One region of the Streptomyces millisiae genome, then DNA from elsewhere that is predicted to be linked to it. Evidence: riboswitches for the same ligand, from Rfam matches in the RefSeq annotation. Region 1 holds a riboswitch; the other holds the start of a gene.
What was found. A riboswitch is a leader RNA that binds a small molecule or an ion and turns the genes downstream of it on or off. The one in region 1 is predicted to bind glycine.
Positions count from the first base shown of each region.

Region 2: another riboswitch for glycine. It lies ahead of gcvP (aminomethyl-transferring glycine dehydrogenase); the one in region 1 lies ahead of gcvT (glycine cleavage system aminomethyltransferase GcvT).

Region 1 is NZ_JAVREM010000054.1:12,841-17,840, reverse strand. It holds gene RNC47_RS27525 (L-serine ammonia-lyase) at 1-550, opposite strand, end outside; gene gcvH (glycine cleavage system protein GcvH) at 574-960, opposite strand; gene gcvT (glycine cleavage system aminomethyltransferase GcvT) at 1,007-2,116, opposite strand; glycine riboswitch at 2,298-2,389, opposite strand; gene RNC47_RS27510 (enhanced serine sensitivity protein SseB) at 2,548-3,315, shown strand; gene RNC47_RS27505 (enhanced serine sensitivity protein SseB C-terminal domain-containing protein) at 3,437-4,219, shown strand; gene RNC47_RS27500 (Dps family protein) at 4,311-4,784, shown strand; gene RNC47_RS27495 (AAA family ATPase) at 4,929-5,000, shown strand, end outside.
Region 2 is NZ_JAVREM010000001.1:138,058-143,057, reverse strand. It holds gene gcvP (aminomethyl-transferring glycine dehydrogenase) at 1-1,543, opposite strand, end outside; glycine riboswitch at 1,720-1,818, opposite strand; gene RNC47_RS00605 (PRC-barrel domain-containing protein) at 1,977-2,306, shown strand; gene RNC47_RS00600 (DNA polymerase IV) at 2,303-3,658, opposite strand; gene RNC47_RS00595 (MerR family transcriptional regulator) at 3,708-4,307, opposite strand; gene RNC47_RS00590 (bifunctional nuclease family protein) at 4,451-4,921, opposite strand; gene RNC47_RS00585 (FHA domain-containing protein) at 4,998-5,000, opposite strand, start outside.

The DNA of each region.
Region 1 (5,000 bases):
CGCCGGTGCGGAAGGGGTGGGGGAGGCGGGTGTCGTCGAGCCGGATCCGGTCGGCGCCGATCGCCTCCTCGTCGACGACGAAGCCGCCGCCGACCGAGTAGTAGGTCCTGGTGAGCAGCGGCTCACCGGCGGCGTCCGCGGCGGCCAGCCGCATGCCGTTGGCGTGGTACGGCAGCGCCTCGCGCCGGTGCAGCACCAGGTCGGCGTCGGGGTCGAACGGGATCGGGTGGGCGTCGCCGATCTCCGCGGCCAGCAGCCGCAGCCGGCCGCTGGCCCGGATCCTGGCCACCTCCTCGTCGGCCCGGTCCACGTCCACCGTGTCGGGGGCGTGGCCCTCCAGGCCGAGCAGCACGGCCTTGGGCGTGCCGTGGCCGTGCCCGGTGGCGCCGAGCGAGCCGAACAGCTCGGCCCGCACGGCGGCCGTGTGCGCCAGCAGCCCCTCGTTCTTCAGGCGCCGGGCGAACATCCGCGCGGCCCGCATCGGGCCGACGGTATGCGAGCTCGACGGGCCGATGCCGACGGAGAACAGGTCGAAGACGGAGAGGGCCATGGCCTGGGGCGCCCGGTCGTCGATCAGCCGTTGGTGAGGGCGTCGTACTCGGCGGCCGACATCAGCCCCGCGGGCTCCGCCGACTCGTCGACCCTGACCCGGAACAGCCAACCGTCCCCGAACGGCTCCGTGTTCACCAGCGACGGGTCCTCGACGACGGCCTGGTTGGCCTCGGTGATCTCGCCGCTGACGGGGGAGTACAGCTCGCTGACCGACTTGGTCGACTCCAACTCGCCGCAGGACTCGCCGGCGGTGACGGTGTCGCCGACGGCCGGCAGCTGGACGAAGACCACGTCGCCGAGCGCGTCCGCCGCGAACCGGGTGATGCCGACCGTCGCCACGCCGTCCTCGACGGCCGAAAGCCACTCGTGCTCCTGGCTGTAACGGAGCTGCTCAGGGTTGTCGCTCATGAGGGGATTCTCCCGGATCAGGGTGGTTGGTGGTACGAATGGCTGGCTACTTCTGGCGCCGGTAGAACGGCAGCGCGACGACGTCGCACGGCTCGTGCGTCCCCCGGACGTCGACGGCGACCCCTTCGGTGCCCGGGGCGGCGTGCGCCGCGTCCACGTAGGCCATGGCGATGGGCCGGCCCAGCGTCGGCGAGGGGGCGCCCGAGGTGACCTCGCCGATCACCGTGCCGTCCGCCGCCACCACCGGGTACCCGGCGCGCGGCACCCGCCGGCCCCGGGCGACGAGGCCGACCAGGACGCGCGGCGGCTGCCGCTCGGCCCGCTCGGCCGCGGCGGCCAGCGCCTCGCGGCCGACGAAGCCGCCCGGCTTGCCGAGCTTGACCACCCGGCCGAGGCCGGCGTCGAACGGGGTGGTGTCGGTGGTCAGCTCGTGGCCGTAGAGCGGCATGCCGGCCTCCAGGCGCAGCGTGTCGCGGCAGGCGAGGCCGCAGGGCACCAGACCGTCCGCCGCGCCGGCGTCGGTCAGCGCCCGCCACAGCGTTTCGGCGTCCTCGGGGGCGCAGAACAGCTCGAAGCCGTCCTCGCCGGTGTAGCCGGTGCGGGCGATCATCGCCGGCCGGCCGGCGACCGTGCCGGGCAGGCCCGCGTAGTAGCGGAGGGACGCCAGGTCGGCGTCGGTGAGCCGGCCGAGGACGGCGGGGGAGGCGGGGCCCTGGACGGCGATCAGCGCGTACCGCTCGCGGTCGTCGCGGACCGTGGCGTCGAAACCGGCCCGCCGCTCGGTGAGCGCCGTCAGCACCGGGTCGGTGTTGGCCGCGTTGGCCACGACCAGGAACTCCTCAGCGCCGAGGCGGTAGACGATCAGGTCGTCGAGGATGCCGCCGCGCTCGTCGCAGATCATGGTGTAGCGGGCCCGGCCGACGGCCAGCGCGGAGGGCTCGCCGACCAGCGCGTGGTCGAGCAGCGCGCCCGCCGCGGGCCCGGTCACGGTGATCTCGCCCATGTGTGAGAGGTCGAAGAGGCCCGCGGCGGTGCGCACCGCCTGGTGCTCGGCGCGCTCGCTGCCGTAGCGCAGCGGCATCCGCCAGCCGGCGAAGTCGGTCATGACCGCGCCGAGCGCGGTGTGCGTGGCGTCGAGCGGGGTGGTGCGGGACATGGGCGTGGGCTCCAGGTGCTCCGGGGGCGAGGGGCCGGTGTACGGCGGACAGAGCCGACCGCCGTGGCCCTCCCCATCTGTCATCGGCACCTGAGAGGTTCGCCGGGCGCCCGGGCGGGCGGAGCGGCTTGCACCGTGGGTGGGGCCGGCCCCGAGGGGCTGGCCCGCTTTTCAGATTCGCCTTCCGCGTGCGGTATCGGGGCCTGAGAGATTCAAGGGAGGACTTGCTCCTTCGGCGCCCCGGAACGCCGGGGACTCTCCCGCGCGCGGTCGAACGGCCAGTATGCGGTTGTGCGGACATCATCGCACGAACCGTCGCCGGCGGCCCGGTCGCCGGGGCGCTCGGCCCAACGGCCGTGCCCGGCAGCCGTTATGGTGCCTCTCGACGCTCGCGAGTGGATCGTGATCTGAGCGGATGGTGGGCTGAAACGATGAACATGGCAAGGCAGGGTCCCGGCTATGGCGGCGGCTGGCCGGGCAACGAGCTCGAGGAGACGCTGGCGGCGGCCCTCGGCGTGGCCGACGCCGGCCCGCGGCTGCTGAAGGTGCTGGCCCGCAGCGCCCTGTGGGTGCCGCTGCCCGAGGGCGGCGGCCGGGAGAGCCGCAGCCTCGACCTGCCGACCATCGAGCTCAACGGCGGGGTGTTCGTGCCGGTCTTCAGCTCGGCCGAGCAACTGCACCTGGGGGGCGCCTCGCACCTGCCGTTCGCCGTCGCGCCGGCGTGGGAGTTCGCCCGCGGACTGCCGCCGCAGGTCGGCATCGCCGTGAACCCCGGCGGCACGGTCGGCGTGCCGGTGCCGCCGGCCGTGGTCGCCGAGCTGTGCCGGGTGAACCCCGGCGAGCGGGCGCCCGGCGTGCCCTCCGGGGCGCGGATGCGGCTCTTCCAGCCCGACTGGCAGGAGGACCCGATCGACTTCCTGTCCGCCGTCTCCGGCGAGCTGACCGGCCTGGGCTTCGTGCGCACCGCGCGGCGCGGCCTGGCCAGCACCGAGGGCGGCTCGCCCTCGCTCTTCGTCGGCGTGGAGCTCGAGCACCTCGACGACGCCAGCCGGCTCGCCGTCCACGACGCGCTCGGCCGGGCGCTGGCCAGCAGGCCGGTGGCCTGGCCGGTGCAACTGGTGCTTCTTGATGCCGCCGAGGATCCCGTGGTGGACTGGCTCAGGGAGTGCGTGCAGCCGTTCTACACGCGGGACGCCTGACGCGCACCGCGCGGTCTCCCCGACGGTCGGCGCCCTGGCCGGCCGCCCGCGGCTGACGGCGCACCACGGCGTACGACGGCGCGCGACGGCGGCGTGAACCGCACGGGGAGGGGTGGGACCGGTGACCGGTGGCGAGGGCGTCGGAGCGGGCGTCGAGGAGCTGCTGCCCAGCATCGCCCCCGACCGCCTCGACGCGTACGAACGGCTGCTCGCGGCGCTGGCCGCCGGCGAGGTCTGGATGCTGCTGTGGCACGGCCGGTCGGGAGACCCCGAGGCCCAGTACGGCAGCATGGAGGTGGCCGGCCACGGCTACGCGCCGTGCGTCACCTCCGAGCGCGAGCTGCTCGCCAGCGGCTGGACCAGGGAGCACGAGGTGGTCGGCGGCCGGGACATCGCCGCCGCGCTCTACCCCGACCACTGGGGCCTGTGGCTCAACCCGCACGCCCCGGGCGGCGGCCTGGGCGTCCCCTGGCTCGACCTGCGCCGGATCGCCGGCGGCCTCGACCGGCTCCCGGCGGGACCGCTGCGCATCACCGAGCCGGCCGTCAGAGCCGACGGCTTCTACGCCGAGCTCGTCGCGCTCGCCGAGCGCACCCGGGTGCTGCGCAGCCTGCGCCGGGCCTGGGTGCGGCCCGCGGTGGGCCCGGCCTACCTGGTGATCGGCCTGGACGTGGAGGAGCCGGAGGACCGCTCGGCGGAGGCCGTGCGACAGATGATGCGCCAGGCCATCGCGGCCGTCCCGGAGGGGCTGCCGGTGGCCACGGTCGCGATGGCGGACGGTTACGACCCGGTCGCCATGTGGTTACGCGCCAACGCGCGCCCCTTCTACGACCGCGACGCCCCCGCGGCACACGATCCGGGTGCACTGCGCCAACACGGGTACGGGTATCCCCGTCCCCACTGACCGGGCTGACCGGGCGGAGGTACCGGTCCCGGGGTTACGGTGGAGACAGACGTCGCATATCAGACACTCGTGCTCTGAAAGGGGACGCTGCATGTACACGGTGAAGAGTTCGCTGCCCGACACCGCGACCAAGGTCGTCGGCGAGGCGTTGCAAGGGGCACTGGTGGACCTCATCGACCTCGCGCTGGTCGCCAAGCAGACCCACTGGAACATCATCGGGCCCCGGTTCAGGTCGATCCACTTCCAGCTCGACGAGGTGGTCACGACGGCGCGCTCCCACTCCGACACCGTCGCCGAGCGCTCCGCGACCCTGGGCGTCTCCCCCGACGGCCGCGCCGCCACCGTCGCCGCCGGCACCGGCATCGCCAAGGTCGCCGACGGCTGGCAGCAGGACACCCAGGCCGTCCGCACCATGGTCGACGCGCTCAACGCGGTGATCATCCGCATGCGGGAGCGCATGGACGAGGTCGGCCCGGTCGACCGGGTCACCGAGGACATCCTGATCCAGGTCACCAAGGACCTCGAGAAGCACGCCTGGATGTTCCAGGCCGAGAACGGCGGCTGACACCGGCGCCGGACGACGGCGGCCGAGCGGCGAAGGACCCCCGACCGGGCGGTCGGGGGTCCTGGCATGTCGCCCCACGTCGTAGCTTTCTGGGGAGGGGCCGCCCCGGCGGCCCGAGGGAGCGGCACGGCAGGGGAGTTGAGGATGGGCGCGCAGGACGCGCAGGATGTGCGGGACGGGCGGGACGCGCAGGACACGGCCAGGAGGCTGCGGGCG
Region 2 (5,000 bases), on a different contig from region 1:
AGCCCAGCGGGATCATGCCGCGGTCGAGCGCGTAGTCGCGGTCGGCGAGCCGGCGCAGGTAGCGCAGCATCGCGGTCTCGGAGCGGTGCTCGTGGAAGACCGGGTGGGTGAGGTAGTCGTCCCCGCGCAGCAGCGCCTGCGGCAGGGCGTCCGGGGTGGTCGCGTCCAGCGACTCGATGTCCGTGGCGTCCGCGGGCACCCCGAAGGCGCCCCAGACGGCGGCCAGATCGGCCCGGGTCGTGGTCTCGTCGCAGGCGATGCCGAGGTGGTCGGCGTCGGTCTCGCGCAGGTTGACCCCGGCCGCGCGGGCGGCCGCCGCGATCTCGGCGGCCCGTCCCGGCACCCGGGCGGTGACCGTGTCGAAGAAGGCGTCGTGCGTGATCGCCACGCCGCCGGCGCGCAGCCCGGCGGCCAGCAGCGCGGCGTACCGGTGGGTGCGCCGGGCGATCGCGGCGAGCCCCTCGGGGCCGTGGTAGACCGCGTACATGCCGGCCATCACGGCCAGCAGCACCTGGGCGGTGCAGATGTTGCTGGTGGCCTTCTCGCGGCGGATGTGCTGCTCCCTGGTCTGGAGCGCGAGCCGGTAGGCGGGCCGGCCGTCCGCGTCCCGCGAGACGCCCACCAGACGGCCCGGCAGGCTGCGGGCGTAGGCGTCGCGGACGGCCATGTAGCCGGCGTGCGGACCGCCGAAGCCCATGGGCACGCCGAAACGCTGGCTGGTGCCGACGGCGATGTCGGCGCCCAGGTCGCCGGGCGAGGTGAGCAGGGTGAGGGCCAGCAGGTCGGCCGCGACGGTGACCACGGCGCCCAGCTGGTGCGCCCGTTCGATCAGCGCCCGGTGGTCGCGCACGGCGCCGGAGGCCCCCGGGTACTGGAGCAGCACGCCGAACACCCCGCGCTCGGCGAGCTCCGCCGGGATGCCGTCGTCGAGGTCGGCGACCACCACCTCGACGCCGGTGGGTTCCGCCCTGGTGCGCACGACGGCGACGGTCTGTGGCAGGCAGTCGGCGTCGACGAGGAAGACGCCGTCCCTGACCTTGCCGACCCGGCGGGCCAGGGCCATCGCCTCGGCGGCCGCGGTGCCCTCGTCGAGCAGCGAGGCGCCGGCCGTGGGCAGCCCGGTGAGGTCCGCGACGACGGTCTGGAAGTTGAGCAGCGCCTCGAGACGGCCCTGGGAGATCTCCGGCTGGTACGGCGTGTAGGCGGTGTACCAGGCCGGGTTCTCCAGGACGTTGCGGAGGATCACCGGCGGGGTGAAGGTGCCGTGGTAGCCGAGGCCGATCATCGAGCGCCGCACGCTGTTGCGCTCGGCCAGCGCGCGCAGCTCGGCGAGGACCTCGGCCTCGCTCCCGGCGTCCGGCAGGCGGAGCGCGCCGACGCTGCGGATGGCCTCGGGGACGGCGGCGGCGGTCAGCTCGTCCAGCGAGCCGAAGCCGACCTGGGCCAGCATCTTGGCCTGGTCGGCGGCGTCGGGACCGATGTGCCGGGCGGCGAACGGGGTGCCACGCTCGAGTTCGGTGAGCGGGGTGCGGGGGACGGTCATGGGTGGAGGCTCCTCCTGGTCGCGGCGACCTCGGGGGTTCGGGCGGCGCTGCCCGACCGGCCTCCCCCTCTGTCATCCGGCCGTGTCGCCCGGACCTGAGAGCTTCGCCCGGCACCTGCGTGCCCGGCTTGCACCGTCGGTGAGGACGACCGGGTCGCCCTGCTTTCCAGAGTGGTTTCGCTCGCGCGGTACGTGGGCCTGAGAGATTCCGGGGAGGATTTGCTCCTTCGGCGCCCGCCGTCCGCTCGACGGCGGGACTCTCCCGCGCGGGGTCGTCAACCGCCTTCGAGCCTACCAGCGGACGTCCTGGCCCGTACGTCCCGTGCGGCCGCCCGGCGCTCGACTGGCCGACCGCCGGTTTGTGCCCTTTCGTAGGAGGTGGCGTTCCCTTTCCGGATGGGTTCCGGAGGTGCGGGGAGCAGCGGGAGGAAGCATGCAGATCGACATCGACCCACGCAGCCTGATCGGCCGCAAGGCCTTCGACCGCGAAGGCACCAAGATCGGCACCGTGGACGAGGTCTACCTCGACGACGCGACCGGGGCTCCGGAGTGGGCGGCCGTGCGGACCGGGATCTTCAGCCGGGACGCGTTCGTCCCCCTGGAGCCGAGCGAGGTGGTCGGCGACACGTTGCGGGTGCCGTTCGACCGCTCGCTGATCAGGGACGCGCCCGACTTCGGGGTCGGCCGCCACCTCTCCCCCGAGCAGGAGTTGCAGCTCTACCACCACTACGGCCTCGACGTGCCGCAGGAGGACGGGACCTAGCGAGGCCCCCGGGCGGTGCCCGCCTCGGCGTCCGCGTCGGTGACCAGGGGCAACGGATCCGAGTGGGTGAGCTCCGGATCGTCGAGGCGAAACGTTCGAGCACGGCCGGGCGGTGAACCGGGGCGCTCGAAGCGGACCGTGACCCGGCCGACCCCGCTGCCCTGGATCCAGCCGGGACCGTGCCGGGCGTGGGTCACGTCGAGGCCCGGGAGCCAGCGCCGCTCGACCGGCTCCTCGGCGAGGGGCACCGCGGGCGCCCCCGCGGCCGGCTCCGCCGGGGTCGCCTGCGCGAACAGGTCCTCCTGGGTGAAGTCGGCCAGGCCGCTGACGCCCACGCCGAGCAGCCGCACGCCCTCCGTGGTGTCCACGCCCTCCAGCAGCCTCCCCGCCGCCTCCGCGATCACCACCGGGTCGTCCGTCGGGCCGCGCAACGTCTCGGAGCGGGTCAGGGTGGTGAAGTCGTACCGTCTGACCTTCAGCACCACGGTGCGGCCCGATCTGGCCGCCGAGCGCAGCCGCCCCACGCAACGCTCGGCGAGCCGCGCCACCTCGAACCTGATCCTGGCCCGGTCCGTGACGTCGGTGTCGAAGGTGTCCTCCACGGAGATGGACTTGGCGTCCCGGTCGGGCACCACGGCGCGGTCGTCCAGGCCGAGCGCCATCGCGTGCACCGCGTGGCCGTGTGCCCTGCCGAGCAGGCGCAGCAGCTCGGCCTCGCCCGCCTCGGCCGCGTCCCCGACGGTGGCGAGGCCGGCGCGGCGCAGCGTCTCCGCGGTGGCCGGGCCGACCCCCGGCAGGGTGCGCACCGGCATCGGGGCGAGCAGCTCCCGCTCGGTGCCCGGCTCGATCAGCAGCAGGCCGTCGGGCTTGGCCTGCTCGGAGGCGATCTTGGCGAGCATCTTGGAGCCAGCGAGGCCCACGGAGCCGGTGAGCCCGGTGGCGGCCCGGATCCGGGCGCGCAGCCCCTCGCCGGCGCGGCGGGCGGCGGCGGACGAGGTGGGCGGGGCGGGGCCGGCCGCCAGGTCGACGAAGGCCTCGTCCAGGCTCAGCGGCTCGACGAGCGGCGAGAGCTCGCCGAGCAGGGCCATGACGCGCTCGCTGATCTCCCGGTAGACGGCGAACCTGGGCACCAGGAAGGCCGCGTGCGGCGAGAGCCGGCGGGCCTGTCCCATCGGCATCGCCGAGTGCACCCCGAAGCGCCTGGCCTCGTAGGAGGCGGTGGCGACCACGCCGCGTGGGCCGAGGCCACCCACGATCACCGGTTTGCCCCGCAGGCTCGGCTTGGCCGCCTGCTCCACCGAGGCGTAGAAGGCGTCCATGTCGAGGTGCAGGATGCTGGGCTGGCCTCTCACGGTTCCGATGGTGCCGCAGGGCACCGACAGTCAGGGCCTGGCGGGCGGGTCAGGCGCGGTTGCGGCGGCGGGCGAGCTCGTCCCCCGGGTGCTCGGCCGGCACGGCCTCCCCGGTGTCCACCCGCTCGGCCTGCAGCTGGGCGAGCGCGCTCTCCACGTCCCCCCAGACGGCGCCCACCGCGATGCCGAAGACGCCCCGGCCGCCGCGCAGCAGCTCCGCCAGGTCGTCGGGCGACGCGCAACGGTAGACGGCGGCGCCGTCGCTCATCAGGGTCATCCCCGCGAGCTCGGCCAGGTCGGCGGCGCGCAGCGCCTGGACCGCGGTCCTGATGCTCCCCAGCGAGACGCCGGCGTCCAGGAGCCGCTTGACGATCTTGAGGACCAGCACGTCCCGGAAGCTGTAGAGCCGCTGGCTGCCCGAGCCGTGCGCCGGGCGCACGCTGGGCTGCACCAGACCCGTGCGGGCCCAGTAGTCGAGCTGGCGATAGGTGATCCCGGCGGCCGCGCACGCGCTGGGGCCGCGATATCCGAGCTCCTCGGTCCTCCCCCGCCCCTGGGGGGCCACCGAGTGCCGAAGCCCCGGCCTGGGCGGCGCGCCCGGGAGGGCGGAGACCCCGCCGACCGCTCTACTGTCGCCGTTACCTGTCACGCCGGCCTCCGTTCCGCATGCCCCGACTGTGCCCTCGTCGCTCACCGGCTGTCACGATGAGCACGCACACAGCGCTCCTCCCAAGACATGCCCCATTGAAGCTAGGCATCCACACTCGGCGCGTCAACGAACGCCACGCGCCGCTACTGGCTGGTGCCGAAGTCCTCCGGAGAGATCTGGTCGAGGAACTCGCGGAACCTCTCCACCTCGTCCTCCTGCTCGTCCGGGATGATGATCCCCGCGTCGTCGAGCACCGCGTCGCTGCCGTAGATCGGCGTACCGACGCGCAGCGCGAGGGCTATGGCGTCGGACGGGCGGGCGCTGACCTCGACCCCGCTGGCGAACACGAGCTCGGCATAGAAGACCCCGTCCCGCAGGTCGGTGATCCGCACCGCGCTGAGCTCCTGCCCCACCGCCTCGAGCACGTTCTTGAAGAGGTCGTGCGTCAGCGGCCGGGCAGGGGTCATGCCCTGCTGGGCGAACGCGATGGCGGTCGCCTCTCCCGGTCCGATCCAGATCGGGAGATAGCGATCACCGCCGACTTCACGGAGAAGCACGATGGGCTGGTTGTTGGGCATTTCCACCCGCACGCCCACGACGTCGAGCTGATTCACACAGCAACCCTAGGCCGTGCCCGGGGCATTTGGATAGTCGAGCACCACCATGCCGCCCGCGCACGCCCCCGGCCGGTCA